Regions from separate parts of the Streptomyces sp. NBC_00019 genome, predicted to be linked through region 1. Evidence: riboswitches for the same ligand, from Rfam matches in the RefSeq annotation. Region 1 holds a riboswitch; each other region holds the start of a gene.
The links. A riboswitch is a leader RNA that binds a small molecule or an ion and turns the genes downstream of it on or off. The one in region 1 is predicted to bind cyclic di-AMP.
Positions count from the first base shown of each region.

Region 2: another riboswitch for cyclic di-AMP. It lies ahead of OHU89_RS30445 (NlpC/P60 family protein); the one in region 1 lies ahead of OHU89_RS29320 (transglycosylase SLT domain-containing protein).
Region 3: another riboswitch for cyclic di-AMP. It lies ahead of OHU89_RS23915 (M23 family metallopeptidase); the one in region 1 lies ahead of OHU89_RS29320 (transglycosylase SLT domain-containing protein).

Region 1 covers NZ_CP108302.1:6,193,627-6,203,302, forward strand. Annotated here, with positions in the region: gene OHU89_RS29295 (beta-galactosidase) at 1-1,783, opposite strand, end outside; partial or broken gene OHU89_RS29300 (sugar ABC transporter substrate-binding protein) at 1,798-2,115, shown strand; partial or broken gene OHU89_RS29305 (sugar ABC transporter permease) at 2,168-2,398, shown strand; gene OHU89_RS29310 (carbohydrate ABC transporter permease) at 2,395-3,246, shown strand; gene OHU89_RS29315 (HAD family hydrolase) at 3,450-4,286, shown strand; gene OHU89_RS29320 (transglycosylase SLT domain-containing protein) at 4,293-4,775, opposite strand; cyclic di-AMP (ydaO/yuaA leader) riboswitch at 4,777-4,937, opposite strand; partial or broken gene OHU89_RS29325 (CocE/NonD family hydrolase C-terminal non-catalytic domain-containing protein) at 5,201-5,736, opposite strand; partial or broken gene OHU89_RS29330 (RNA-guided endonuclease InsQ/TnpB family protein) at 5,733-6,689, shown strand; partial or broken gene OHU89_RS29335 (hypothetical protein) at 6,776-7,369, opposite strand; gene OHU89_RS29340 (polyprenyl synthetase family protein) at 7,403-8,413, shown strand; gene OHU89_RS29345 (CHRD domain-containing protein) at 8,548-9,549, shown strand.
Region 2 covers NZ_CP108302.1:6,417,727-6,427,402, forward strand. Annotated here, with positions in the region: gene OHU89_RS30435 (tellurite resistance/C4-dicarboxylate transporter family protein) at 1-536, opposite strand, end outside; gene OHU89_RS30440 (hypothetical protein) at 1,006-1,377, shown strand; gene OHU89_RS30445 (NlpC/P60 family protein) at 1,398-2,552, opposite strand; cyclic di-AMP (ydaO/yuaA leader) riboswitch at 2,561-2,728, opposite strand; gene pcrA (DNA helicase PcrA) at 3,182-5,683, shown strand; gene OHU89_RS30455 (M23 family metallopeptidase) at 5,746-7,191, opposite strand; gene OHU89_RS30460 (esterase/lipase family protein) at 7,417-8,283, opposite strand; gene OHU89_RS30465 (cobalamin B12-binding domain-containing protein) at 8,868-9,284, shown strand; gene OHU89_RS30470 (DUF5691 domain-containing protein) at 9,332-9,676, opposite strand, start outside.
Region 3 covers NZ_CP108302.1:5,103,041-5,112,716, forward strand. Annotated here, with positions in the region: gene OHU89_RS23910 (aldo/keto reductase) at 264-1,211, opposite strand; gene OHU89_RS23915 (M23 family metallopeptidase) at 1,369-2,421, opposite strand; cyclic di-AMP (ydaO/yuaA leader) riboswitch at 2,433-2,590, opposite strand; gene OHU89_RS23920 (PP2C family protein-serine/threonine phosphatase) at 2,835-3,920, opposite strand; tRNA gene OHU89_RS23925 (tRNA-Met) at 4,028-4,101, opposite strand; gene OHU89_RS23930 (alginate lyase family protein) at 4,177-5,400, opposite strand; gene OHU89_RS23935 (dihydrofolate reductase family protein) at 5,513-6,628, opposite strand; gene OHU89_RS23940 (MarR family winged helix-turn-helix transcriptional regulator) at 6,697-7,209, shown strand; gene ribA (GTP cyclohydrolase II) at 7,317-7,952, shown strand; partial or broken gene OHU89_RS23950 (MMPL family transporter) at 8,203-8,942, shown strand; partial or broken gene OHU89_RS23955 (sensor domain-containing protein) at 9,090-9,410, opposite strand; gene OHU89_RS23960 (restriction endonuclease) at 9,618-9,676, shown strand, end outside.

The DNA.
Region 1 (9,676 bases):
CCCGGGGCAGAGCGGTGGGCGTGACGCCGGCGTCCGTGAGGGCCAGGTCGACGACCGCCGCCAGCCCGTCGCCGGTCAGCCGGGTCGCCAGGTACCAGGCCACACCGTCGCCGAGCGCGCGCCGGGTGAGCGCCGGCCGTCCCGTCGTACGACCGTCGGCGAAGACGGCGACCGTCTCGCAGCCCTCGCCGGGGACGACGTACTCGGACCACAGGTCGGCCTCGTACGCCTCCCCTCGCAGCGTTCGTACGGTGATCCGCTCGCCCGGCAGCAGGGGGTCGAACTCCTCGACGGTCAGCCCGAGTACGTCCCGCAGCGCGCCGGGATGCGCCCCGGGGTGCACCGCGTCGTGCTCGTCGGCGATGCCGGAGAAGAACGAGACGAGCAGGGTGCCGCCGCGCGAGACATACCGGTCGAGATCCGCGGCGATGCCCGTACGCACCGAGTACAGCTGAGGCACGACGAGCAGCGGATACCGCGCGGGATCGAGCCCGGCCACCCCCTCCGGCGGAAAGAAGTCCACCGTCAGGTGCCGGTCGTACAAGGCCTCGTAGAACGCGTCCAGCCGCTCCCGCGCGTCCAGGTCCGCGCTCGGCCGCCACTCCAGGTTCTGCGCCCACCAGGACTCCCACGACCAGACCATGGCCACGTCGGCGCGGGTGCGGGTGCCACGCAGGTCGGCCAACTCGCCGACCCGGGAGCCGAGTTCGACGACCTCCCGCCAGACCCGCGTCGCCGTCCCGCCGTGCGGGAGCATCGCCGAGTGGAACTTCTCGGCGCCCCATCGGGACTGCCGCCACTGGAAGAACATGGCGCCCTCGGAGCCGCGCGCCACATGGGAGAGGGAGTTGCGGGCCATCTGTCCGGGCGCCTTGGCCGGGTTGTGGGGCTGCCAGTTGACGGCCGAGGTGCAGTGTTCGAGGAGCAGCCACGGGTTGTCACCGGCCAGCGAGCGGGTCAGGTCGGCGGCGAGGGCGAGGTTGACGTGGGTGCGGCGGCCGTCGGTGATCAGATAGTGGTCGTTGGTGACGAGGTCGACCTCGCGGGCCCAGGCCCAGTAGTCGACCGAGGAGCACTGGCTCGGAGCGACCATGAAGTTGGTGGTGACCGGGACGCCGGGGGAGAGACGGTGCAGGATGTCCCGCTCGGCGGTGAAGTTGGCGCGTGCCTGGGCGTCGGCGAAGCGCCGGAAGTCCAGTTGCTGGGCGGGGTTGGTGACGGTGGGCGTGGCCCGGGGCACCCCGATCTCGTCCCAGTCGCCGTACTGCTGGCCCCAGAAGGCGGTGCCCCAGGCCTGGTTGAGGGCGCCGAGGGTGCCGTAGCGGTCCATCAGCCAGTGCCGGAAGGCCACCGCGCAGGTGTCGCAGAAACAGCTCATCACCGGGGCGCCGTACTCGTTGTGGACGTGCCACAGCGCGACCGCCGGATGACGCCCGTACCGCTCGCCCAGCCGCGAGGCGATCTCCTCCGCGGCCGCTCGATAGTGGGGGTTGGAGTGGCAGATCGCCCCACGTGACCCGAACGCCAGCCGCACCCCCTCCCGTGTCACCGGCAGCGCCTCGGGATGCGCGCGGTAGAACCACGCGGGCGGTACGACGGTCGGGGTGGCCAGGGCCACGCCGATCCCGGCCTCGTGCAGCATGCCGATGATCCGGTCCAGCCACGCGAAGTCGTACGCCCCGCGCCGGGGTTCCATCCGCGCCCAGGCGAAGACGCCGAGCGAGACCAGCGTGACACCGGCCTCCCGCATCAGCCGTACGTCCCTTCTCCGCCAACGACCCAGGACTGTTCGCCGGGTTGTCCCAGCAGGCCGGAGCCAAGTGGTGGACCGTCGACAGCGGCGGTCAGTGGACCGTGGGCATCGACGACGCCGCCACCCGGCAGGTCACCGAGTTCTGGGGCGGCCTGGTCCAGGAGGGCGTCATCGACAACCAGCCGATGTACACCCCGGCCTGGAACAACGCCCTCAACAAGGGCACCCACATCGGCTGGGTCTCCGCCGTGTGGGCACCCGGCGTGCTGGTCTCCTCCGCCCCCGACACCAAGGGCAAGTGGCGCATGGCCCCGCTGCCGCAGTGGAAGACGGGCGACGACGTCACCGGCAGCTGGGGCGGCTCCTCCACGGGCGTCTCCACCGACTCCGAACACGCCGAGGCCGCCGCCGAGTTCGCAGATCGCCACCCTCCAGGTCTTCACCGAGCCGATGGCCCTACGGCCCCTGACCAACGGACTGCCCACCGACTGGAGCCCGTTGATGGCCATCTACGACAGTGCCTTCCGCCAGTCCGACATCTACGGCGCCTCCGCCACCGCCGTCGTGCTGGCCCTGGCCACGTTCGTCGTCTCCTTCGCGCTGTTGCGCGTCGCCGACCGCTACACCAGGGAGGACCAGCGATGACAACTCCCGTGGCGCGCATCCGGCGCACCGCCTGGCTCCCCACCCTCGTCCTGCTCCTCGGCGCCCTGTACTGCCTGGTCCCCATCGCCTGGGTGGTCATCGCGGCGACCAAGAACCGGGCCGAGCTCTTCTCCACCTTCACCTTCGCCCCCGGCACTGGCTTCCTCGACAACATCAGCGAGCTCACCACGTACCGCGACGGCATCTACTGGCGCTGGATGCTCAACTCCGCCTTCTACGCGGGCCTCGGCGCCCTGCTCTCCGCCGCGGTCTCCGCCGCCGGCGGGTACGCGCTCGGCCGGTTCGCCTTCCGCGGCCGGGAGGCGATCTTCAAGATGATCCTGGCCGGCGTCCTGGTCCCGGGCATCGTCCTCGCCGTACCCCAGTACCTGCTGCTCTCCGAACTGGGCCTCGCCGACTCGTACTGGTCGATGCTGCTGCCGTCGATCCTCTCCCCGTACGGCGTCTATCTGGTCCGTATCTACGCGGCCGCGTCGGTGCCCGCCGAGCTGATGGAGGCGGCCCGCATGGACGGGGCGAGCGAGTGGCGGATCTTCTCCCGGGTCGCGGTGCCGATGATGATCCCGGGCCTGATCACGGTGTTCCTCTTCCAGTTCGTCGGCATCTGGAACAACTTCCTGCTGCCGTACGTCATGTTGGCCGACGACGAGAAGTTCCCGATCACCCTCGGCCTCTACACGCTCCTCGCCCAAGGTGCCTCACAGCCCGCCCTCTACACCCTGGTCATCACCGGCTGTCTGCTGGCGGTCCTCCCGCTGATCGCGCTCTTCCTGGTGATCCAGCGCTTCTGGTCGCTGGACCTGCTGAGCGGCTCGATCAAATCCTGACGGCCCACCCGAACGGGTGCCGCGAACCACCGGGTACGTCGTCAACCGCCATGCCCGCAGGCTGAGTACGGGATGCTCGGACGGAACTGGTGGTACGAGATTCCACTTGAGCGTCGAACCGGAGCCGACGTCAACGGATGTGAAGGGTGCAGCCGTCCGGTTCGCGTCGAGTCGATGGGGGTTTCCATCCGTATTCTCTGATCATGGCCGCACCCACCGCATATTCACTCGTCGCCACTGACCTGGACGGAACCCTGCTCCGGGGCGACGACACGCTCTCCGACCGTTCGCTCGCCGCGCTCGCGCGGGTGGCGGAGGCAGGGGCCCGGCATCTGGTGGTGACCGGCCGGCCGGCCCCGAGAGTGCGGCCGCTCCTCGACGACCTGGGCAGCACGGGGCTCGCGGTGTGCGGGCAGGGCGCGCAGGTGTACGACGCCGGCGCGGACCGTCTGCTGTGGTCGGTGACCCTGGACCGGGAGTTGGCCGAGACCGCGCTCGGCAAGATCGAGGCCGAGCTCGGTCAGGTCTACGCCGCCGTCGACCAGGACGGCGTCGACGGTCTCACGCTCATCGAACCGGGGTATCTGATGCCGCACCCCACCCTCCCGGCCGTACGGGTCGACCGCCGCGACGACCTGTGGTGCGAGCCCATCAGCAAGGTTCTCCTCCGCCACCCCGCCCTGTCCGACGACGAGTTGGCGGCGACGGCCCGCGGAGTCGTCGGTTCCCTCGCGACGGTGACGATGTCGGGCCCCGGCACCGTCGAACTCCAGCCATGCGGCATCACCAAGGCGACGGGCCTCGCCCTCGCCGCCGACCACCTCGGCCTCGGCCCCGAACAGACCATCGCCTTCGGCGACATGCCCAACGACATCCCCATGTTCGACTGGGCGGCCCACGGCGTAGCCATGGCCAACGCCCACCCCGAACTCAAGGCGATGGCCGACGAGATCACCCTCTCGAACGAGGACGACGGCATCGCGGTCGTCCTGGAGAGGCTGTTCCAGGGGAACCTGCTCGGGAACGGGGCCCGGCGGTGACTCGGCCTAGTACGCGCCCCACACGTTGTCGATCGACCCGTACCGCTGCGCCGCGTAGTTGCAGGCCGCGGTGATGTTGGCGACCGGGTCGTAGGGGTCCCACGAGGTGCCGGACACGTGGTACGCCTGGAAGGTGGGGTCGATGACCTGGAGCAGGCCCTTGGAGGGGGTGCCGGCGGCCGCGTTGGAGTCCCAGTTGTTGATGGCGTAGGGGTTGCCGGACGACTCGCGGAGGATGTTGCGGTAGATGCTGTCGTACGACCCGGGGATGCCGTTCTGGGCCATGACCTGGAGCGACGCCTGGATCCAGCCGTCGAGGGTGTTGGCGTAGCCCAGCGAGGTCGCCGTGGTCACGGTCGGGGTGGCCGCGGAGGCGCTGGTCGCGCCGATGACCGGGAGTGCGAGCACGGCGATGCCGGTACCGGCGACGGCGAGCTTGCGGGCGAGGCGGGACGTTCTGGTGCGACGGTGCTGAGCGGCAGCAGGCATGACAGTTCCTCTCCGGCGCCTGCGAGGTGAGCTGTCGGGTTCGGGCGGGAGATGCCCGGCCGGGCCGCCGTACGGCGACACGACTTCACCCCAAGCCGGTCCGTTATGTCCGGCGACTTACCTGGTTCCCCCGCTCCTGCCGTGAGTTCTCGTAGGTGAGCGGTCTCCGGGCGGCGGCAGGATTCGGCGTTCCGCCCGGCCGGGAACGTATGCGAGAGCACATGTCCGGAACAAGTACCGGATTCACACAACGGGCCCATTGACCTCGGTCTGAGGCGTATGGGGTGCTTGATCCTTTGCGGGTGCCAATCGCCAACTGGCGTTCGGGCAAGGTGGATCGGCGGACGGGATCACACAGCTCGCCCACAGGTGGAAGTGACTCAAGTCACTGAGATGAAATGCGGCCGCAAATCGGGCAATTAACCTCAACCGGCTGTTCTCGGAATCCTCTTCTCCCGCGTCCGGTGGAAAACCACCTCTCCGCCCTCCGCGCAGACCACCTCGTTGGCGGCCAGAAAGAATCCCACCCCGTCACAGCTGATCTCCGAGCGCGTACGGACCGTCGTGTCCCACGCGAGCTCCGGCCGGTGCAGCCGGATCGACCAGTCCGAGCGGGTGCGCGCCGACAGCGGGTCCGTTTCGTCGATCGTGTACGTCTCCAGCGCATCCTCGGTGAACTCCAGACCATCCGGGTACACGCGCGTGCCGCCGTACCGGGGGTCGACCTCCAGACGCCACTCACCCTTGGCGACATCGCGTACGACCAGTCGCTCGGGGCGCGGTTCGTCCAGCGTGGCGGGGAAGTTGACGCCGAGCGGCTCGGACTGCTCGGGCTCGTCGCCGGTTCCAGCGCGAACCCCGCCGCGGAGTCGGCCTGCGGCCAGATCCACGGCCAGTACGCGGAGGAGACGGCGAGCCGGATGCGGTGCCCGGGCGGGAAGGCGTGCCCGATGCCGTTCAGCGTTCTTTCGCCGGGTAAAGGCGGGTCTCACGCCCGGGTACCCCAGGTTTAAGGGCGGCGGACACTTCGACACAGTGGTCTTCCCGAAGGATGGGGACGGCTGCCGCTGGGACTCCACCCCACACGATGCCCGGACCCGCGTACGCCTCCAAGGCGTCGGCCACATCCGGGTGCACCAGCACAGGCCCGTGCAGGGACGCGTGAAGACGATCAGCATCAAGCGCGAGGGCAAGCGCTGGTACGTCATCCTGGCGTGCGCAGACGTCCCCGCCGAACTGCTGCCACCGACCGGTGCGGTCGTCGGCATCGATATGGGCACCGTGCACTTCTTCACCACCTCGGATGGCGGGCATGAGCCGAACCCGAAGTTCCTCGATGCTGCGGCCGAGGAGTTGGCCGAAGCCCAGCGGCACCTGGCGACGTTTCCAAGGCGGACCCGGCAGCGCACGAAAAAGCACCGCGCCGCTGCTCGGAAGGTCGCCAAGCTGCATGCCAAGATCCGGCGCCAGCGACTCGACTTCCACCACATGGCCGCCCGCGCGCTGATCCGTGACCACGACACGATCGCACACGAGCGACTGAACACAGCGGGCATGACCAGGGCGCCTGCACCCAAGCCTGACCCCGACAACGACGGCGCGTTCCTCCCGAACGGCGCTGCCGCCAAGGCCGGGCTCAACCGCAGTATCCTCGACGCGGGTTGGGGACAGTTCCTCGGAATCCTGGCGAACAAGGCTGAAAGCGCCGGTCGCCTGGTGATCCCGGTGGATGCTCGCAACACCTCCCGCACTTGCCCACTCTCCGCTGGAGGATGCGGGCACGTCGCGAGGGGGAACCGCGTCACCCAAGCGAAGTTCGAATGCCTCTCCTGCGGCTTCACCGAGAACGCCGACGTGGTGGGTGCTTCGAACGTCCTGCACAGGGCCGGTCTGGCCCTCTGTGACGCTGCTTAGTCAGCGACGCAGGAAGCCCGCACGGTTACCGCGTGGGCGGAGTCACGTAGTGCACGTCGTTGTCACACACACAGTCACACATGTTTGGGCTTGAGCAGGCCGGTGCCCGCGCTGATGAGTCCCAGGCCCACCCAGGTCATGGTCGAGGTCGGTACGGCCATGGAGTAGTGGCCGCAGGCGATCAGGATGCCGCCCCACAGGACCGCGCGGTACGAGCCGAGCATCCGGTCGGCGAGCCAGCCGCCGGCGACCGAGACGAGGTACACGAGGGTGCCGTAGGCCGCGGAGACGGACGCGGCGGTTCCGGCCGACATGCCCATGCCCTCGTTGGCCACGGTGTCGGCGAAGTAGAGGACGAGGATGGCCTGCATGCCCAGGAACGAGAAGCGCTCCCAGACCTCCAGACCGGAGAGGGTGAGCAGGCCTTCGGGCTGGCCGAAGAAGGCGGTGTCGTCCTCGGGCGGGGGGTGGCTGCCGGGATCTACGTCAACGGTTGTTCGAGACACGCTCTACTACTTCCGTGCAAGTCGGAAGATATCCGTTCTTTTCAGGTGATCAAAAACATACCGGTCGTGATCCGATACCGCCCGTGCTGCACGGGTGGGCGGCAGTGGTGATCGAAACGTGACCGGATACGCTGACTTGAGTGATGGCAGCGACCTATCGACAAACCGTGTAATCGCCAGTAGACACCAGCAGACAGGAGACCCCTCGTGACCGTCGTCGGGCCGTTCGGGCTGAGCGTGCGGGACCAGGCTCTGGAAGCCGATGTCCAGGCCGGATTGGCGGCCGTCGAGGAGGGTTTGCTCGAAGCCACCAAGAGCGAGGTCCCCTTCATCACGGAGGCCGCGCAGCACCTCGTACGGGCGGGCGGGAAGCGCTTCCGTCCGCTGCTCGTGATGCTCACTGCCCAGTTCGGCGACCCCTACGCCCCCGGAGTCGTGCCGTCGGCCGTGGTGGTGGAGCTGACCCACCTGGCGACGCTGTACCACGACGACGTGATGGACGAGGCGTCCGTGCGGCGCGGGGTCGACAGCGCGAACACCCGGTGGGGAAACTCGGTCGCGGTCCTCACCGGCGACTTCCTCTTCGCCCGCGCCTCCCACATCCTGGCCGACCTCGGTCCGGAGGCGGTCCGGGTGCAGGCCGAGGCGTTCGAGCGGTTGGTCACGGGCCAGATCCTGGAGACCGCGGGGCCGCAGGACGGCCGCGATCCGGTCGAGCACTACCTGGACGTGCTCGGCGGCAAGACCGGCTCGCTGGTCGCGGTGTCCTGCCGGTTCGGCGCGATGATGTCGGGCGCCGACGAGACGGTGGTCGACGTGCTGACGCAGTACGGCGAGCGGCTGGGCGTCGCCTTCCAGCTCGCGGACGACGTCCTGGACATCGCCTCGGACTCCCGCGAGTCCGGGAAGACGCCGGGGACGGATCTGCGCGAGGGCATCCCGACCATGCCGGTGCTGCGACTGCGGGAGCGGGCGGCGCGGCTGGGCCTCGCGGACGACATCGCGCTGTGCGAGCTGCTGGACTCCGACCTGACCGACGACGCGCGGCACGCCGAGGCGTTGGTCGCGCTGCGGGCGCATCCCGCGCTGGAGCAGGCGCGGCGGGACACCGTGCGGTTCGCGGAGGAGGCCCGGGCCGCGCTCGCTCCGCTGCCGGAGGGCGATGTGAAGGCCGCGCTCATGGAGATGTGCGACGCGGTGGTGCACCGGGCGGGCTGACAGACCCCGGGTCGCAATGTGACGTACGTCACCAATCTGGACTGAGTCCAATCTAAGATCGACTTCGTATTCATGCCCAGAAGCTGACGCAGGGGGCGTCAGCTGCAATACGGGGAGACAAAAGAATCATGGGCATGAACGCGACGTTCTCCAAGCGCCGTAAGAGCCTCGTCGTCACCGCCGTCGCAGTGGCCGCCGCCGGTGGTGTCGCCGCCTCGGTGATTCCCGCCTTCGCCGCCGGAGGTGACCGCGCCGACCACGCGGGCCACTCGGGCGCCGAGAGCATCGTCAGTCGAAGCGGCGCCCTCGGCGACAGCGGCGGCACGATCCTCGCCGCGAGCCTCCGGGGTGCCAACGAGGTGCCCGTCCAGGGCGGCCCCGCCGTGAACGACAAGGACGGCGCCGCACTGGAGTTCATCAAGGTCAAGGGCGACAAGGTGTCCGTAGCCGTGACCTGGCGCGGCACCGGAAAGCCCACCCTGCTCCACATCCACCAGGGCGCCAAGGGCACCAACGGCGGCGTCAGGGTCGACTTCACCAAGCTGCTCGACAAGGCCAAGGGACACAGCGTCACCGGCACCGTGAAGGTGAAGGACGGCGCGCTGCTCGACGCCCTGAAGACCGACCCCGGTTCCTTCTATGCCAACCTGCACACCGCCGAGTTCCCCGGCGGAGCCGTCCGCGGCCAGCTCCACCAGGTCACCGTCGCGGGCTTCGGCTTCCGGGACGCGCTGCACAACTTCCAGGCGTCCGTCGTCAAGGGCCAGCAGATCTACGAGTGCAAGCCGGCCGAGGGCGGCGGGTACGCCTTCGCCCAGCGGGACGTCAGCGCCGTGCTCGCCGGCCACATCGCGCACTCCTTCGTCGAGCCCAACTCCGGTACCCCGCAATGGATCGCGCGGGACGGCAGCGCGGTCACCGGCTCGGTCATCTCCCGCACGCCGAACGGCGCCGGGAACATCCCCGAGCTCGATCTGAAGGCCACCCAGTCGGGCAAGCACCACGGCCTGCTCGCCGACACCACCGAGATCCTGCGCCTGAACACCGTCGGCGGCGTCGCCCCGACCGGCTCCTGCACACCCGGTGCGATCGTCGGGGTGCCGTACCAGGCGGACTACGTGTTCCTGCGCGGCTGATCCACCGACGTACACGAGCGGCGTCTTTCCTCGCGACCCCTACGGGTCGGGGGAGGCGCCGCCTCCGTGTGTCATACCGCAGGTGTACGTGGAGTTGAGCCCGAGGGTTGACGTATCGCCCTGACGG
Region 2 (9,676 bases), 220 kb from region 1:
TAGAGCACGAGGCCGAGCCAGAACAGCACGAGCGCCGCGTGGGCGAGCCACGCCGTCGACTCGGCCGAGGCGAGCGTGGCACCGAGCACCGCGAGACCCTGCGTGGCGACGCAGGCCAGGAACACCGCCCCCGGCATCCGCCGCGTCCAGTGCGTCACGACCAGCGCGATCAGCACCGGCCACAACAGCGCGGCGATCGCGAGCAGCGCCTCGGCGAGCTGCTGCAAGCCGAGCGCCGAGACACGGGTACCGAGCACGGCCGTAGCCGCTACGGCGGTGAGCGCGCCCGGCGTCTCGGCCTCCGCCACCCACCTCGCCCGGTCCCACAGCAGCCGTACGGCGAAGTCGGCGGCCAACGCGACCCACGCGACGCCTGCCAGGACGAGGGCGATCCGCGACAGGGTCTCGTGCCCCGTCAGATGCAGACCGACGGACACGATGCCGGTCGCCATCACGGCAGCCCCGGCGGCGGGCGGCCGCTGGGCCCACCAGGCGGGGAGGGGGGAGTGAGGGGAGCGGGAGGAGGCGCCGGACATGGGGCGATGCTAAGGAGCGCGGCCCAGCTCGAGGGCAGGGCGCGCGAGCGGGCGCGGGCAAATACGCGCGGGCGCAGGCACGGGAGGGGGCGCGGCTCGGCGGCCGGTGCACTGAGTGATGGCAGATGTGTCCCACGCCCGCCGGATCACGTCGGACCCCGCCCACCTGGGCGTCATCTGAGTAGTTCCGCTCATGACAATCGACCGTCCGGGGCGCCAGACTCTCGCCATGTCCCTCAGACGATCATTCGCCCTCGTCGGCGCCGCCCTCGTGGCGGTCAGTCTCACCGCATGCGGGAGTCAAAAAGGTGGGGCGGCCAATGGAGCCGGCGCCGCGCGGTCGGCCACTCCGACCTACTCCTATCCGCCCCCGCCGAAGTGCGCGCAGTCCACAGCGACGCCCACCGCCCTGCCTTCCTCCCCCTCACCCTCCGCCTCGAACACGGCCGGAGGACAGCAGGACGGACCTGTGGACGCTCCCCCCAACTACGCCGACAACCACGCGTACCGCATGCGGGCGCCCTTGAGTGCGGAGCAGCAGGCCAGTGGGCAGGCGTCGGCCGAGCTGATCCTCGCGGAGCTGGCGAAGGTCCGGAAGGAGGGCGGGTCGGGGGAGTTCGGTGTCTTCGGTGACGAACGGGTCGAGGCGGCGCTGGAGCGTGTCGGGTGCGGTGAGAAGCACGGGGTCTTCGTCGGGAACGGGTACTACGCCGTCTACACGGGCGTCGTGTGTGTCTCCGGACGGGTGACGAAGGACGAGCTGACCGGCGAGGTGCACGGCGTCTACGCCGAGCCCCAGCCCGGCGAAGGGCCCTGTGTCGAGAACCGGGGAGGTCACTGACGCCAGGGCCCTGCCGCGCGTCAGGCCGGCCGCACCACGCTGTGGATAGCCGACTCACCGTCGTAGTAGATGGACTCCTCGCGCACGTACGCCCCCGGCTTCGGCGCGTGGATCATCTTGCCGTTGCCGATATAGATGCCGACGTGGGTGACATCGTCGTAGAAGAAGACGAGGTCGCCGGGCTGGGCGTTGGCGAGGGTGACCGTGGTGCCGGCGTTCACCTGGTCGTAGGTGGTGCGAGGGAGGGAGATGCCGGCGGCGTTCCAGGCGGCCTGGGTGAGGCCGGAGCAGTCGTAGGAGTCGGGGCCGGTGGCGCCCCAGACGTACGGCTTGCCGACCTGTGAGCGGGCGAAGGCGAGGGCCTTCTCGGCCTTCGTGGCGTACGAGGAGTCCGAGGCCTCCGAGGACGACGACGAGCTGCTCGCCGACTCCTCGGCCGCGGCTGCTTCCTCCGCCGCCTTCTGCTCGGCCGCCTGCTGCTCCGCCAGCTCGGCGGCCTTGCGGGCGGCCTCCTCCTGCTTCTTCTTCTCGATCGCCGCGAGGCGCGCCTTCTCCTCGGCGGTCAGCTGAGACAGCAGCTCGCGCGCGGCGGACAGCTTCCGCTGGACGGTCGCCTTGGCGGTCTTCAGGTCGCTCTGCGAATCGGAGAGCGTCTCGAGGCTGTCGGTGGCCTCCTGGCGCTTCTTCATCGTCGCGGACTGCTCGGAGACGTAGTCGTCGACCGCGTCCTTCTGGCGGGACGTCATACGGCCCATCAGCTGCGTCTGGTCGAAGTAGTCCTGCGGGGAGTCCGCGAGCAGGAAGGTCGCGGTGTCGGGCGCGGAGGCGCCGGTGCGGTACTGGGCCGCGGCGAAGGTGCCGAGCTCCTCGCGGGCCTCGTTGAGCTTCTGGGTGCGCTGGGCGACGTCGTCGAGGAGGGTGTCGACCTCCTTGCGCTGCTTGGAGGTCTTCTCCTTGGCCGAGTTGTACTTCTCGGTCGCCGACTCCGCCTGGCGGTAGAGGTCGTCGACCTTCTTCTCGACTTCCTCGATGCTCGGCTTGTCATCGGTCGAGGGCGCGGCGGTGGCCGTCTGGGAGAGCAGGGCCACGGAGGTGAGGGCGGCCGTGGCGAGAGCGGGTGTGCGTATGCCGGCTACGCGCGTACCCGGGGGAGGCGACTTACGGTGCGACGCCAAGGTCGGCGACTCCTTCCATGCTCCGCCTACCGAGTTAGCTGTCGGGTTCGGGCGGGTGGTTCGGAAGGGTTGCCCTACGGCCGTTCCCGGTACGGGAGTCGGCCGATTCACCCCAAGTTCGGTGGGTCCCCGGTTCCGGGTGCGCGGCGGCGCTCCGGATTCGGCGGAGGCCGCGCGGCCCGGCGACGTTCGCCGGTGGGGGTCGTACGGCCTTCCGGCACGGTAGCCAACGGGTGTGGCCCCTGTGAAGGTTGATGTCCGATAGGCCCGATACATTTTCGTGACCTTAGGTCAGGACGGTGCTCGCGGTGGTGAGTACGGAGTGATCTGCAATGACTTATACGCATTTTGTGCGAAGTGGTGACGTCCGCCCGCTTCCGGCCGCGACGGCAGGAAGTGCCTCGGCAAGCTCGGGCGTGGTCGTCGACCCGTGTGACGGCAAGTTGTACGTCTCCACCTGGCCGGTCGCGGATCGTGACAGAACGGTGGCGGAGGGTGAGGAGGTCCCTGGTGGCCAGGTCCGGAAGATCCTCGGATTCTGAGGCGGCCTCCGCGGCCGCCGCCGAAAAGAGCCCATGTTCTCAGGGCGGCGGCGGGGTGTCAGTGGGGAGCCCTAGACTCGGAGAGCGATGAGCAGCCTCTTTGACGACAGTTTCCTGGCGGACCTCCAAGCCCCTAAGGGCCGCGAGGAAGAGCCCCCGCCGCCGCCCGAGGACGAGCACGTACCGGAACCCGTTCCGGACGACCTGTTCGGCGGCCGGTTCGACGTGCCGCCGGACCGGGACGCGTACTACCGCGACGGCGCCCCGCGCCCGGTCCTGGACGCGGCCGCGCTCATCGACGGGCTCAACGAGAACCAGCGCGCGGCCGTCGTCCACTCCGACACCCCGCTGCTCATCGTGGCCGGCGCCGGATCCGGCAAGACGCGGGTGCTCACCCACCGCATCGCCTACCTGCTGGCCGAGCGCAACGTCCACCCGGGCCAGATCCTCGCGATCACCTTCACCAACAAGGCCGCGGGCGAGATGAAGGAGCGCGTCGAGCAGCTCGTCGGCCCGCGGGCGAACGCGATGTGGGTGATGACGTTCCACAGCGCGTGCGTGCGGATCCTGCGGAGGGAATCCAAGAAGCTCGGCTTCACGTCGTCGTTCTCGATCTACGACGCGGCCGACTCCAAGCGTCTGATGGCCCTGGTCTGCCGTGACCTCGACCTCGACCCCAAGCGCTTCCCGCCCAAGTCCTTCAGTGCCAAGATCAGCAACCTCAAGAACGAGCTGATCGACGAGGAGGACTTCGCCGCCCAGGCCACCGACGGCTTCGAGAAGACCCTCGCCCAGGCCTACGCGATGTACCAGTCGCGGTTGCGGGAAGCCAACGCGCTCGACTTCGACGACCTGATCATGACCACGGTCAATCTGCTGCGCGCCTTCCCGGACGTCGCCGAGCACTACCACCGCCGCTTCCGGCATGTCCTCGTCGACGAGTACCAGGACACCAACCATGCCCAGTACGCGCTGGTCCGCGAGCTGGTGGGGACGAACGAGCACCCCGTCGACGTACCCCCGGCCGAGTTCGACCTCCCGCCCGCCGAACTGTGTGTCGTGGGTGACGCCGACCAGTCGATCTACGCCTTCCGCGGCGCGACGATCCGCAACATCCTCCAGTTCGAGGAGGACTACCCGAACGCGACGACGATCCTGCTGGAGCAGAACTACCGCTCCACACAGACGATCCTGTCCGCCGCCAACGCGGTCATCGAGCGCAACGAGTCCCGCCGCCCCAAGAACCTGTGGACCAACGCGGGCGCGGGCGCGCGCATCACCGGCTATGTCGCCGACACCGAGCACGACGAGGCGCAGTTCGTCGCCGAGGAGATAGACCGACTGACGGACTCGGGCGACGCGAAGGCCGGCGACGTCGCCGTCTTCTACCGGACCAACGCCCAGTCCCGGGTCTTCGAAGAGATCTTCATCCGCGTCGGCCTGCCCTACAAGGTCGTCGGCGGCGTCCGCTTCTACGAGCGCAAGGAGGTCCGGGACGTCCTGGCCTACCTGCGTGTCCTCGCCAACCCCGAGGACTCGGTGCCGCTGCGCCGCATCCTCAACGTCCCCAAGCGCGGCATCGGTGAGCGCGCCGAGGCGATGATCGACGCCCTGTCCCAGCGCGAGAAGATCAGCTTCCCGCAGGCGCTGAAGCGGGTCGACGAGGCGTACGGCATGGCCGCGCGGTCGACGAACGCCGTGAAGCGGTTCAACGCGCTGATGGAGGAGCTCCGTACGATCGTCGAGTCCGGCGCGGGCCCGGCGACCGTCCTGGAGGCGGTGCTCGAACGCACCGGCTATCTCGCCGAGTTGCAGGCCTCCACCGACCCGCAGGACGAGACCCGGATCGAGAACCTCCAGGAACTCGCCGCCGTGGCCCTGGAGTTCGAGCAGGAGTCCGGGGAAGCCGCGGAAGGTGAGGCGGCGGCTCCGGTCGGTCTCGCCGCGTTCCTTGAGCGGGTCGCGCTGGTCGCCGACTCCGACCAGATCCCCGACGAGGACGAGGACGGCTCCGGCGTCATCACCCTGATGACCCTGCACACCGCCAAGGGACTCGAGTTCCCGGTCGTCTTCCTGACCGGCATGGAGGACGGCGTCTTCCCGCACATGCGCTCCCTCGGCCAGACCAAGGAGCTGGAGGAGGAGCGGCGCCTGGCGTACGTCGGCATCACGCGCGCGCGGGAACGGCTGTATCTGACGCGGTCGGCGCTGCGCAGCGCGTGGGGGCAGCCTTCGTACAACCCGCCCTCGCGCTTCCTGTCGGAGATCCCGGAGCAGCACGTGGACTGGAAGCGGACGGGTGCCACCGCGCCGGTCTCCTCCGGCCCCGCGTCGGGGGTGGCCGCCTCCCTGTCCTCGTCCCGCTCCCGTTCCTCGGCGAGGGGCGCGTCCGGCTTCGCCACGAACCGCGCCTCCGACAAGCCGGTCGTCTCGCTGGCCGTCGGGGATCGGGTCACGCACGACCAGTTCGGGCTCGGCACGGTGACATCGGTGAAGGGCACGGGCGCGAACACCGAGGCCACGGTCGACTTCGGTGACACCAAGCCGAAGCGGCTGCTGCTGCGCTACGCGCCGGTGGAGAAGCTGTAAGGCTGTTCCATGAGTGAGCCCCCGCTGCTGTGAAGTGCGGGGGCTCTCAGGGAAGTTGTCGCTTACGTCGGGTCCAGCCCGTGGCTGCGCAGCCACGGAAGCGGGTCGATCGCCGAGCCGCCGGCCGGGCGCACCTCGAAGTGCAGGTGCGGTCCTGTGGAGTTGCCGGAGTTGCCGGAGTACGCGATCGGGTCGCCGGCCTTGACCGTCGTACCGGAGGCGACGCGGTAGCTGGAGAGGTGGCAGTACCACGTCTCCGTGCCGTCCTTCGCGGTCACGATCATCATGTTGCCGTAGGCGCTGTTCCACTGCGTCCGCACGATGCCGTCGGTCGCGGCCATCACCGTCGTGCCGTACGAGACCGGGAAGTCGATGCCGGTGTGCACGGACATCCAGTTGACGCCGGCCTGGCCGTAGTAGGCGCTGAGGCCGTGCTGAGCCACCGGGAGCGCGAACTTGGGACGCAGCCGCTCCTTGCGGGCCGCCTCTTCCGCCGCCTTCTTCTTCTCGGCCACCTGCTGGGCCTTGAGGTCGATGCGCTCCTGCGTACGGCTGGCCCGGTCGGCGAAGTCGTCGGCACCCGCGGAGAGGCTCGCGAGCTGGGTGTCCAACTTGTTGTTCGCGGCGGACGGCTTGACGGACTTGGTCGTCGCGTCGGACGCGGTCGTCGAGGTGTTCTTGTCGTCGCTCAGGCCACCGACGGAGGCGGCGGCGATCCCGGTGACACCCATGACGCATGCGGAGGGCACGGCGATCTTCATCAGTGCGGAGCGCTTGGGGGGCGTACGGCGGCGGGAACGGCCCGCGTTACGGGCGGCCATGCGTGAGCCCGGGGCGGGGGCGGCGTCCTCCTGATCGTCGAGGAGCGGGGCGACGTCGTCCTCGGAGAGGGCGGGCAGCTCGCCGGTGGCGCTCAACTCGGCGTCGTGCGCGGCCGGTTCTTCGTACGCGACCTGCTCGAACATCGCTGTCGACTGGTGGTCGACGGGCTCCTCGTGGGCCGGTGTGGTGCCGTCGGAGTTCCACTGCGTGGCGTCGTACGCGCCGGTGTCGAAGGCCTGCGTGCCCCATTCCCAGTGCTGGGTCTGGTCGGCGGTGCCCCCGGACTGGTCGGGCTGGAGCCAGGCGTTGGCGTCCCTCCCCCAGAGGGGGGACCCCCAGCCGCTCGCGTCGGGAGAGCCGGCCTGCGGGGGGATCACGGAGAGCTGCTGGTGCTCGCCGGTCCAGGCCGTCGTGTCGTACGCGCCGGTGTCGTAGGCGGCGTGGTGCTGGGCCGCGTACGCGTCGTAGTTCAGGGTCTGATGACTGTCCGTGGCCCACTGGTTGGCGTCGTACGACCCGGTGTTCTCACCGGGGAGACTGCCGAACAGGGGGTCCGCGTCGAAGTGCGCGGTGGTGTGGGCGCCCGTGTCATAACCGTAAGTGGCGTGGTCACCGTACTGAGCTTCCTGCGTGCCGTACGACGCGTAGTGCGCCGAGGCATCGGAAGCGGGAGTCGGGGTGGTCATGGTCCCCGACGGGTACGGATCGTTCACCAACTTCTCTTTCGCCTCGACAACAGGGGCTGCCAGAGCAGTGCGGTGACTGTACCCGCCGGTATGCGGGCGCGACAATCTTCAACGGGTTTCGCGCCTTCAGGAAACGGGCATTCGGCCGTGTTTCGGGGGACTGCGGACGCGAGTTTGGCCTTGTGTTCGAAGATTGTTCGATGTTGGACGGCTGTCCTGTGGCTGTCACGCCACTGTGAGACCGCCGGCATCGGCTGCGGCCGTGACTCCTGTCGGCGGGGTGTCGAGGGCCTGTCGTATCCCGGTCGCGACGGCCGGGTGCACAGGGAGGGCGAGATGGCCGATCCCGCTCACCTGGACGTTCTGCGCCATCAGGTCGGGATGGTCGATGCAGGCGGTCTCCAGCGGGTCCATCAGATGGTCGAGGTCGCTCCAGAAGCTCACGAACTGCGTACGGCAGCCGGGTGCGGGCCGGGTCAGCTCCTCGAGCACGTCCGAGCCGGGGCGCATCTGCCGCACGATCGGGTGCGCGTCCGCCAGCGGCACCACCCGGGTCCCGGAATGCGGGGTACCGAGTGTGACCAGGGTGCGCACCCGCAGGTCACCGCCGAGGCACTGTACGTAATACCGCGCTATCAGTCCGCCCAGGCTGTGCCCGACGACATCGACCTGCCTGCTGCCCGTGCGCTCGCAGATCTCCGCTATGTGCCGGCCGAGCAGCTCGGCCGCGGTGCGGATGTCGCACGTCAGCGGGGAGTAGTTGAGCGACTCGACCTGGCGGTGGCCGTGCTGGAGGAGGCTGCGGCGCAGCAGGACGAAGACCGAGCGGTTGTCGATGAAGCCGTGCAGCAGGACGACCGGCGGTTTGGCCTCCGTCGGCAGCTGGGCGGGGCCGTCCGGGGAAGGGAGCGGGGCGGCCGGCGCCCGGCGCTCCTGCAGGAGACCGGAGGGATAGAGGAGGAGGTGTCCGGCGAGGATCGCGATCTCCAGGGCTGTCGCCTTCAGGAGAGCCACGGACAGGCCCGCAATTCTGCTCGGGAGCAGCCGCTGGCAGAGCGGAAGAAAGGGCGCCGCTGCCCTGGTGACCTTCATGGCCGACCTCCTGTCGGCACACGTGAAGACAGCTCCGTCCCCCGTGTGCCCTCGTGGGAGGCCGCGGCGGAGGCGACCGAGGAGGCATGAGGAGGGCGCGTGGGGCGAGCGCGGCGAGCGGCGCGAGTGGAGCGTGGTGCTGCGCCGATGACCTGACGAGGCTCCCTGCCGGTGTGGCGACGAGGCTCCCCGCTGTCGTGCCTTACCTGCCCTACGTGCCCTTCGTGCCACCGTCGGCACGCCGCACCGCCACGGCGCGCGGCCCGCGGCGCGGTGGCACGGCGACCTCGTTGCGGCTCCCGTTGCGCTTGCTCCCGCTGCGGTACGAGAGCCGCGTACCGCTGCGGCCCGTGTGCCGCAAAGACTCGGAACGGTGCGCGGCGAACGTGTCCCACCGTGTGATTTCCCCCTCGGTCTCCGCCGCGAAACTGCCGGTTACGGGATGGTGGAGATAACGTTCGTTCACTTCCTCGCACAAGGTGGTGTGAGGACGTCCGTGCCGTATGGGCGCCGCGGCGGTGGCATACATGGCATGTTCGGTACTTGTCGGTACGGATGGATGTAGTCGCTTCATGGAGGCAGTGATGGGTGTGGCAGCCGGTCCTATCCGCGTCGTGGTGGCCAAGCCGGGACTCGACGGCCACGATCGCGGGGCCAAGGTGATCGCGCGGGCGCTGCGCGACGCCGGTATGGAGGTCATCTACACCGGGCTCCACCAGACGCCCGAGCAGATCGTCGACACCGCGATCCAGGAGGACGCCGACGCGATCGGCCTCTCCATCCTCTCCGGCGCCCACAACACGCTGTTCGCCGCCGTCATCGATCTGCTCAAGGAGCGGGACGCGGCGGACATCCTCGTCTTCGGCGGCGGGATCATTCCCGAGGCGGACATCGCCCCGCTGAAGGAGAAGGGGGTCGCGGAGATCTTCACCCCCGGGGCGACCACACAGGCGATCGTGGACTGGGTCCGGGCCAACGTGCAGCAGCCGGCCGGGGCATAGGCCGCTCCGAGACAGCGGGCCGGCGTGGCCGACGCCGGCCCGCTCCGTCAGACCGACCCCAACTCCTGCGCCATCGCCGCCCGCAACCGCAACGTCGTCACCAGCCGCTGGAACGCCTCCGCCCAGTACCCACCGGCCCCGGGGCTCGCATCCTCCGACTCGTCCGGCACCGCCAGCAGCCCGTCGAGCCGCCCCGCCTCGGACGGATCGAGACACCGCTCCGCCAGCCCCATCACTCCACTGAAACTCCATGGGTAACTCCCCGCGTCCCGCGCGATGTTGAGCGCGTCCACCACAGCCCGACCGAGCGGCCCCGCCCACGGCACCGCACACCCCCCGAGCAGCTGAAACGCCTCCGACAATCCGTGCGCCGAGATGAACCCGGCCACCCA
Region 3 (9,676 bases), 1.1 Mb from region 1:
ACACCCCGGCGAGCCGCCCCACCGGGCCCTCACCGGCGCCACCCCCACGCCACACACCGCGACACACCCTGGCGAGCCGCACCGCCGGACCACACCGTCGAGCCGCACCGCCGGACCACACCGTCGAGCCGCACCGCCGGACCACACCGTCGAGCCGCACCGCCGGACCACACCGTCGAGTCGCACCGCCGGACCACACCGGCGCCACTCCCCGCCGACGCACCGCGACACGCCCCGCGAGCCGCCCCTCCGGACCCGAAGGACTAGGCCGACGCCTCCGTCAGCCGCGTCACCTCGTCCTCCGTCAGCCGCACCTCCGCCACCTTCACCAGGGCCGGCAGCTGCTCCACCGTCCGTGCGGACGCGATGGGTGCCGCCACCGTCGGCTGGGACGCCAGCCACGCCAGGGCCACGGTCGCCACGGGCACCCGGTGGGCCTCGGCGATGTCGTCGAGGGCGGCGAGGACCTTGCGGCCGCGCTCCGTCTCCAGGTGCTTGCCGGCGCCGGCGGCGGCGCGGGCGCCCTCCACCACCTCGCCGTCGCGGTACTTGCCGGTGAGGAACCCGGAGGCCAGCGCGAAGTACGGGACGGCGGCCAGTCCGGTCCGTTCGGCCAGGTCCTGGAGCTCGCCCTCGTACGTCTCGCGCGAGACCAGGTTGTAGTGCGGCTGAAGCGCCACGTACCGGGCCAGTCCCTCGCGCTGGGAGAAGGCGAGGGAAGCCTCCAGGCGCTCGGCGGAGATGTTGGACGCGGCGATGTGCCGCACCTTGCCCGCCTTCACCAGCTCGTCGAGCGCGCCGATGATCTCCTCGACCGGCACTTCCACCTTGTCGAAATGGGTGTAGTAGAGGTCTATGTGGTCGGTGCCGAGGCGGCGCAGGGAGGCGTCCGCCGCCGCCTTGATGTTCGTGGCCGTCAGGCCCGGAAAGTCGGGGTGCTGGCTGACCTTCGTGGCGATCACGACGTCGTCGCGATTGCCGCGCGCCTTGACCCACTTGCCGATGATGGTCTCGGACTCACCGCCGACGTTGCCGTCGATCCAAGCGGAGTACGAGTCCGCCGTGTCGACGAAGTTGCCGCCCGCGGCCGCGTACGCGTCGAGTACGGCGAAGGACTGCGTCTCGTCGGCGGTCCAGCCGAAGACGTTGCCGCCGAGGGAGAGCGGGAAGACCTCGAGGTCGGACGTGCCCAGCTTGCGAAGAGAAGTCATGTACGAGGTCAACGTCGATACGGAGACCCCTCTTCCGGAACAGCCGCAAAGTTCCCGCAAACAAGCGGAGGCAGGCGTTCCCGAACCGGTGACACAAAAACCGGCGGCCCTGACGTCGGGGGGTGTGCGTCAGGGCCGCCGGTCGATCAAGAAAACCTCAGGGGGTGAGCCCCTTGCTCCGCAGCCACGCCATCGGGTCGATCCCGGTGGACGCACCGCCCGAGTGGACCTCGAGGTGCAGATGCGCGCCCGTGACGTTGCCGGTCGCGCCCACGCGCCCGATCACATCGCCGGTGTTGACCTTCTGGCCCACGCTGACGCTGATCGACGACTGGTGGGCGAACCACAGCTCGGTGCCGTCGTCGAGGGTCAGGACGGTCTTGTAGCCGTACGAACCGTCCCAGCCGGCCTGAGTGATGGTGCCGCTGTGGATCGCCTTGATGAGCGTGCCCGTGGGAGCGGCGAAGTCGAGGCCCGTGTGGTACCCGGAGGACCACAGGGAGCCGGCCTGACCGAAGGTCGAGGTGATCGTGTACGAGGAGGTCGGCAGCGTGTACTGCTTCGCCAGCTCGGCGAGACGCTTGGCCTCGGCGGCCTTCTCGGCGTCCGCCTCCGCCTTCTTCTTCGCCTCGGCCGCGTCGTCCGCGGCCTTCTTCAGCGCGGCGGCCTCGGCCTTGGCGGCCTCGTCGGCGGCGGCGGTCTGGGTGGCGAGCTGCGTCTTGTTGTCGACCTGCGTCTGCTGGCTCTCGGCCTGCGCCATGATCCGGTTGCGCAGCGTCTCGCCGGCGTCGGAGACAGTGGTCTCGGTCTTCTCCGCGACAGCCGTGGTGGTGGCGGCCGTGGGGGCCGCGGCGAGGTCGCTGAGCGCGGTGGCCGAGCCCTGCGGCGCCTCCTCCTCGCCCGACACGAACGGAAGGTCGGGCATCGAGATGGAGACCGGCGGCTTGCCGGTGTTGGCGCTGGCCATGCCGGCCCCGCCGACGGCGGCTATGACACCTACACCCAGGACGGTGGAGCTGCGGGCGAATCCCCCGCTGCGCTGCTTGGCGACCCGATGCTTGCCACGGACCGGGCGGATGGAGTCCTCGTTGGGATTCCACTCCTCCCGCGGACCCTCGTCGTGGTGGTAGCTGCCGTAGCCGAAGACATCGGTGGTGCTGCGCTGGCTCGGCACGTACGGGGCCTCGGGGGCAGGCCGGTTTGACGCCACGTGGGCGTGCTCCTTTCCTTCCTTCTCGCCTACCGGGTTAGCTGACGGGTTCGGAGCAGGAAGGTCTCCTACGCGCGTATACCGGCCGTGGGTTCACGGCGGCATTCGCGCGATTCACCCCAGGGTGGTGGTTCCCCGGCTCCCTTGCGGGATTAAGCGCGTGAGCACGGAGCCGTCTCTTGTGACGGCTGGGACGACCGCGCTGCGTTATCGAACGTTAATAGACCCGGACCGTGGATTCCAAGCTGTTCCGCTTGATCATTAACCTTTTTTCCGCTGGACGTACGGGTCCATGAGCGGTGAAAAACGGGCGAGTTGACCGCGCCCCGGTAAACTCGCAGGCATTGACTGTATGTCAGTTGTTATGCGGAGGGCGCTCGCCCGATCACCCCACGTGATAAAGCCCCCTGAGGTCACGGCCGTCGTACGGCGAGCAGCGCCATGTCGTCCGTCATGCCGCCCCCCGTATGCCGACGCACCTCCACGGCGAGCGCGGACAGCAGCGCACCGGGGACACGGAAGGCGCGTCCCGCGAGCCGCGCCGCCGGATCGTAGAACTCCCCGTACCGGTCCCGCGCCTCGGACAGCCCGTCGGTGTACAGCAGCAGCGTGGCCCCGCCCGGGAAGGCCGCCTCCTCCGCACGGTCGGGCCAGCTCCCCAGCTCGCCCATGCCCAGCGGCAACGCGGGCTCGGCGGCGGGCAGCGCCCGTACGGTGCCGTCGGGGCACAGCAGCAACGGCGGCGGATGGCCGCGGTTGAGGACCCGTACGACCCCGTCGCCGTGCGGCAGTTCGGCGAGTACGACGGTGGTGAACCCCTCGATGACGTCGAGCCCCTCGCGCCGCGTGCCCTCGCGCGCCAGCGCCCGCTCCAGCCGCCGCGCGACCGCCTCCAGCGTCGGCTCCTGCTCGGCGGCCTCCCGGAACGCCCCGATGACGACGGCGACCGCGGCCACCGCCCCCATGCCCTTCCCGCGCACGTCCCCCACCACCAGCCGCACGCCGTACGCACTGTCCTGCACCGCGTACAGGTCCCCGCCGATGAAGGCGTCCTTCTGCGCCGCCTCGTACCGCACCGCGATGTCGAACCCGCCGATCCGGTCGTCGGGGTCGGGCAGCACCGCCCGCTGGGCGGCCTCGGCGATCTGGCGCTGGGAGGCGAGCCGCTGGTCCCCGCGGAGCACGACCCGGTTGAGGACGGCGGCCAGCACCGCGACCACCGCCACGGTGAGCGCCTCGGTGAGGGTGTCGGCGTCCAGCCGGAAGCCGAACCGCATATGGACGGCGAAGGCGGCGATCAGGGCCACCGCCCCGGTGACGACGGTGCCGAGCAGCGGAAAGAGGGGCGCGGCGACCAGGGGGGCGGCGGTGAAGAAGGGGATCGCGGTGAAGTCCCGGGGGGTCAGTACGTCGTAGAGGACGCCACCGACGATCAGCAGGACGGGCAGCACCCGCAAGAGGGCGGAGATACGCCGCCCCGCCACCGCCTCCTGATCCACATGCCCAGGTTTCCCGGACCGGGACCGGGCGGCGAGCCGTGTGGCCCGACCGGGGGAAACACTCAGGGCCGGAGTCCAGTGACTGGACTCCGGCCCTGAGCCGTGAGTAGCGGGGACAGGATTTGAACCTGCGACCTCTGGGTTATGAGCCCAGCGAGCTACCGAGCTGCTCCACCCCGCGTCGGTGAAACCAGCATACGTCATCCGCGGGACGCTCAGCACCACGGTTTGTTCGCGGCGCTGCTGACCTGCGTTTTCAGCCGGCGGGGTTGCCCGCGTGGGTCAGGGTCTCCCAGGACACGAAGAGATTGTCGGTACCGGCGGGCCGGGTCTCCTCGGCGAGCTTGTGGGCGGCCGGGACGGAGACGTCGAGACGGTTCTCCAGGTGGTTGAGGGCGACCTCCAGGTCCGGGCCCATGGTCCGGCCCACCTTCCCGCCGCACAGCCACGCGGGCGCGGGCTCGCCGGCCTGGTACCGGGCGTGGAAGGTGAGCGCCGCCTTCAGCCTGTCCTTGACCTCGCCGTACAGGTCGACGCCCTGGTGCCAGGCGGTCTCGGCGATGTGGGCGGTGGCGGCGATGGAGTAGCCGACGTGCTTGAAGTTGCGGCAGGTCTCCTGGGAGACGCCGTCCTTGTACGTCTTCTGCCCGAACCAGTACGTCGTCAGTTTCGTCGGCGTGTTCACGCCCGACCCGGCCGGGGTGAGCGGCACCCGCCCGTCCTTCTCCAGGTAGAAGTAGGCCGGGACGCGCTCCCGGAAGCGCTGCAGCGCGTGGTCGAAGGCCTTGTGGTCGTCGAGGAAGACGGCCATGCCGATGGCCGCGTCGGTCATGACGAGGTCCCAGTTGCCGTTGTAGTCGGGGACCTTGCGGGTGACGGCGGGCTGATACGCGGTCCGCAGCATGTCCTGGAACCGCGCGACCCGGTCCTCAGGCCACCCCGCGCCCGCGCTGTGCCGCACGATCTCGGCGGCCCGCGCCCAGGTCGCCCCTGCCCACCCGGTCTGCAGCCCGGCGTCCTCCTCGGTGTGCTTCCGCATCCTCGCCGACCAGGCGTCCATGATCTCCCGCGCCTTGACGGCATGCTGCTGCTTGCCGGTGACGCGGAAGAGGAGCGCCTGCGTATAGGCGGCGATCGCGTCCTCACGCTCCTCGACACACCCGTGCGCGGGCCGGTCGGCGTGCTCCCCACCGGGACAGTCCACGCTCGCGTACGGCTCGGCCCGGTACTTGTACGCCCCGTACTTGCTGTCCCTCATGTCGAGGTACGCCTTCAGCCACGGCTGCTTCCCCGCGGTGACCTTCTCCCGTACGGCATCCAGCTGGGCGTCGCTCACCAGCACGCCGGGGTGCGTGAACGCCGCGTCGGGGGGCAGCGCACGGGCCATGGTGCGGGTACCGGCGTCGGTGGTCGCACAGGCGGTGGCGAGAAGAGGGGCGAGCAGAAGCGCGACGGCGGCACGGAATCGGGCTGACCTCATGGTGGCAGCGTCACCCTCCGGGGAGCGGCGCGCAGGAAATGTTGGGCTGATCGGTCCGTCACCCGGCGTCCGAGCGGGCCTCGTCCTCGATCGCCCGGCGGCTCGGTGATGCTCACCCCGGCAGATGAAGATTCGGTCTCTTGGCCTGCTCCTCGAACTCCGGCAGCACCACGACGGACACCCCGGCCGCCGCCAGGAGCCCACTCCCGTCGGCCCCTTCCACGAACGTGTCGGGCTCCCGCCAGGCCGTCACGACCCGCCGCACCCCCGCCTCCAGGATCAGCCGGGCACAGGGCGCGGGGCGCGAGGCCCGCCGGGCGCACGGTTCCAGGCTGCTGTAGACCGTCGCCGAGGCCAGCCTCGGATCCCCCGCGTCGATCTTCGCCAGCGCCGCCTCCTCCGCGTGGACCACGGAGTCGTCCCCCTCCCTGGAGTGCCCGCGGGCGAGTTCCGTGCCGTCGGCGGCGACCACCACCGCGCCCACGCTGAACGCGGTCCGGGACGGCGGACACAGGGCGGCCAGTTCGCAGGCGAGGCGGAGCCAGTGGCGGTCGGCGGCGGGGACGCCGGGTGCGGTGGGCTCGTAGCGCATGAGGACGACGTCCTCGATCTGCCGGGACTCGACCAGGCGCAGGCGTCCGCCCTGGTAGGCGCCGGGGCCGAAGAGGCGGGGGGCGGCCGCGTCGCCGACGAAGAGGGGGGCCAGGACCAGTTGGAGCTCGTCCGCCAGGCCCTGCTGGAGGAGCTGGGTGTGGATCTTGCCGCCGCCCTCGACCATGAGGCGCCGCACGCCCCGGGCCGACAGGTCCGTCAGGAGGCCGGGCCAGTCCAGGTCGGCGCCCAGGGAGACCACGTCGGCGGCCAGACCCGCCGTACGGGCCCGCTCCGCGCCCTTGTCCGTCGTATAGACGACCTTGTCGCCGCCCGTGTGCCAGAACTTCGCGTCGGGGTCCAGGTCGCCCGAGCCGCTGACCGTGACCTTGAGGGGGTACTCCGGCTTGCCCGCCGCCACGCGGGCCGCGCGGCGCTGTGGGGAGTTGACGAGCAGGCGGGGGTTGTCGGCGCGGATCGTGCCGGCGCCGACGAGGATCGCGTCGACCGAGGCGCGGACCTCGTCGACTCGGTCGAAGTCGGCCGGGCTGGAGAGGAGCAGGCGGTCTGGGCCGGTGTCGTCGAGGTAGCCGTCGAGGGAGACGGCCGCGGAGAGGAGGACGTACGGGTGCGGCATGGCTGCGATCCCTCTCACTGTGACGTGGACATCTTGGTTCAAGTTTGAAACAAACCTACACTGGCGCTATGACGACTCGCTGGCTCACGCCCAAGGAGCAGCGCGCCTGGCGCGCGTACATCGCCGCGTCGCACCTTCTGGAGGATGCGATCGACCGGCAGCTCCAGCAGGACGCCGGCATGCCGCATCTCTACTACTCCATCCTGGCCAACCTTTCCGAGGCGCCGGAGCGACGGCTGCGGATGACGGACCTCGCCGAGGGCCTGAAGATCACGCGGCCTCGGCTGACGTATGCCGTAACCCGGCTGGAGAAGGACGGGCTGGTGCGGCGGGAGAGCTGTCGCTGGGACAAGCGCGGGAGCATCGCCGTACTGACCGAGGAGGGCATGGCGGAGGTGGAGCGGGCGGCGCCGGGACATGTCGAGACGGTCCGCGCCGCCCTCTTCGACCGGCTCACTCCGGAGCAGGTGGAGCAGCTGGAGGAGATCTCCAGGGCGATCTCGGACGGGCTCCAGGAGGACACGGGTGACGAGGTGCCGTGGCGTCGGCGTTCGTCATCGTCGTGCTCCGGGACCGCATGAGCCACCTCACAAATCCGTTGCTTCAAATTTAAAGCATGGGGTAGGGTCTCCCGTCGTAGACCTGCTTCAAATCTGAAGCAGATATGCCTGAGGACCGGAGTACCCGCATGACCGACATCCCCGCCGCAACCCCGCGCTCCCGTGTCCGCGTGCCGCTCCGCTTCGGGGACGGCTACAGCGTCGACTCCGAGCTGGTCACCTTCCACGGGCTGACCGACGGCCAGGAGCACGTGGCGGTCGTCCTCGGTGAGCCGGGACCCACCCCCCTGGTCCGGCTGCACTCCGAGTGCCTCACCGGTGACGTCTTCGGCTCGGCCCGCTGCGACTGCGGCCCGCAGCTGCGCGAGGCGGTCGAGCGGATAGCCGAGCGCGGCGGTGTCCTGCTGTACCTGCGCCAGGAGGGCCGCGGCATCGGCCTCTACAACAAGCTCGACGCGTACGCCCTCCAGGAGCAGGGTCTGGACACCTACGCCGCCAACACCGCGCTGGGCCTCCCCGAGGACGACCGCGACTACACGGCGGCCGCGCAGATGCTGAAGGCCCTGGGGATCGACTCGCTGGACCTCCTCTCCAACAACCCCGACAAGGCGGGCCAGTTGCGCGACCTCGGCATCGACGTCCACGACCGGGTGCCGACCGGCGTCTTCACCACCGCCCACAACGTCCGTTACCTGCGTGCGAAGGTCCTCCAGACCCAGCACACGCTGCCGCTGGGCGAGTTGACGGAGCTCAACGTCGGCTGAGGGTGTAGCCCGCTCCACCCCGGTCCGGGTGAGCGCTCCCTCGTGACGGAGAGCGGCCGACGGAATCGTCTTCCGCATGGCTACTCTCCTTTTTCACCTGGGCCGCGCGTCCTTCCGTTTCCGGTGGTTCGTCGTCCTGTTGTGGGTGGCGGTGCTGGGCGCCGCCGGCTTCGCCGCCTCCAAGGCACCCACCCCTGCCGACGAGGGCTTCACGATGCCCGGCATCGAGTCCCAGAAGGCGTTCGACCTGATGGAGGAGCGTTTCCCGGGGGCCGCGGCCGACGGGGCGAGCGCCCGGATCGTGTTCATCGCGCCGAGCGGTGAGAAGGTCACCGCCGCCGACAACAAGGCGGCCGTCGAGAGACTCGTCCACTCCGCCGCCGACGGCCCCCAGGTCGCCTCCGCCGTCGACCCGTTCCAGGCGCAGGCCGTCAGCGAGGACCGCACGACGGCGTACGCGACCGTCTCCTTCAGCGCCACGGCCGACGACCTGACCGACGCCTCCAAGAGCCACCTCGAAACCGCCCTCGACCAGGCCCGGGACGCCGGTCTGACCGTCGAGGTCGGCGGTGACGCCCTGGCCACCAAGCCCTCGGCGGGCGGTGCGGCCGAGGCGATCGGCATCGCGATCGCGGCCGTGGTGCTGCTCATCACCTTCGGCTCGCTGGCCGCCGCAGGGCTCCCGCTGCTGACCGCGATCATCGGCGTCGGCATCAGCATGACCGGCATCCTGGCCCTGTCCGAGACCTTGGGCCTGTCCGCGAACACCGGCACCCTGGCCACCATGCTGGGCCTGGCCTGCGGCATCGACTACGCCCTGTTCGTCGTGTCCCGCTACCGCGAGGAGCGTGCCAAGGGCCGCGAGCCGCGCGAGGCGGCCGGACTCGCCGCCGGACGGCCGGTTCCGCGGTGGTCTTCGCGGGGTTCACCGTCGTCATCGCGCTCGCCGGCCTCTGGGTCGTCGGTATTCCGATGCTCACCAAGATGGGGCTGGCCGCGGCCGGCGCGGTCCTCGTCGGCGTGCTGATCTGTCTGACGCTGGTCCCGGCGCAGCAGCCCGCTCCACACACCGTCGACGACGAGCCCGACGGGCCACAGCGGCAGCGCGACGAAGAGCAAGGCGCCGTAGAGGTAGTACGCCACCATCCACCGGAAGTCGGTCAGCGTGCCGGGGTCCCTGACGGCCGTACGGAACCGCTCCCGGACGGTCCCGGTCAGCGGCTGATACTCCTCGGGGATCCGCACGCCCGTCCACGAGGCCGTCAGCTGCCGCTTGGCCCCGGCGATCCGCCGTATCAGCAGTACCGTCTCGGGCAGCAGCCAGGCGCCGACCACGGCGAGCGTGCCGATGGCGGTGATCAGCAGCACGCAGATGAAGATCCACACCCCGAACGCCATCGCGGCGGCCAGCAGGAGGTGACCGGTGGCCCTCGCGGCCCGCCGCACGGTCTTCCACATGGGGGCAGGCTAGATGACCAGGGTGCCGGGAGACGGTGGCGCAGGCTCCACTTCTCGGGTGCAGCCCGCTCCACCCTCCCGGGGCGGCGGGCAGGCGCACGCCCCGGGCGTGCGAAAACACCAGAACAGGCTGTTCACCGACATAAGGGCCACCCTCCCCGCCTCCCGGTGGTAGATCTCTCCACCTGGCACACCTCGGGAGGATCCATGCGCGCGCCCACACGCGACCTCGTCCGACCGTCCGAACCGATCGGAGTCGCCGGCTG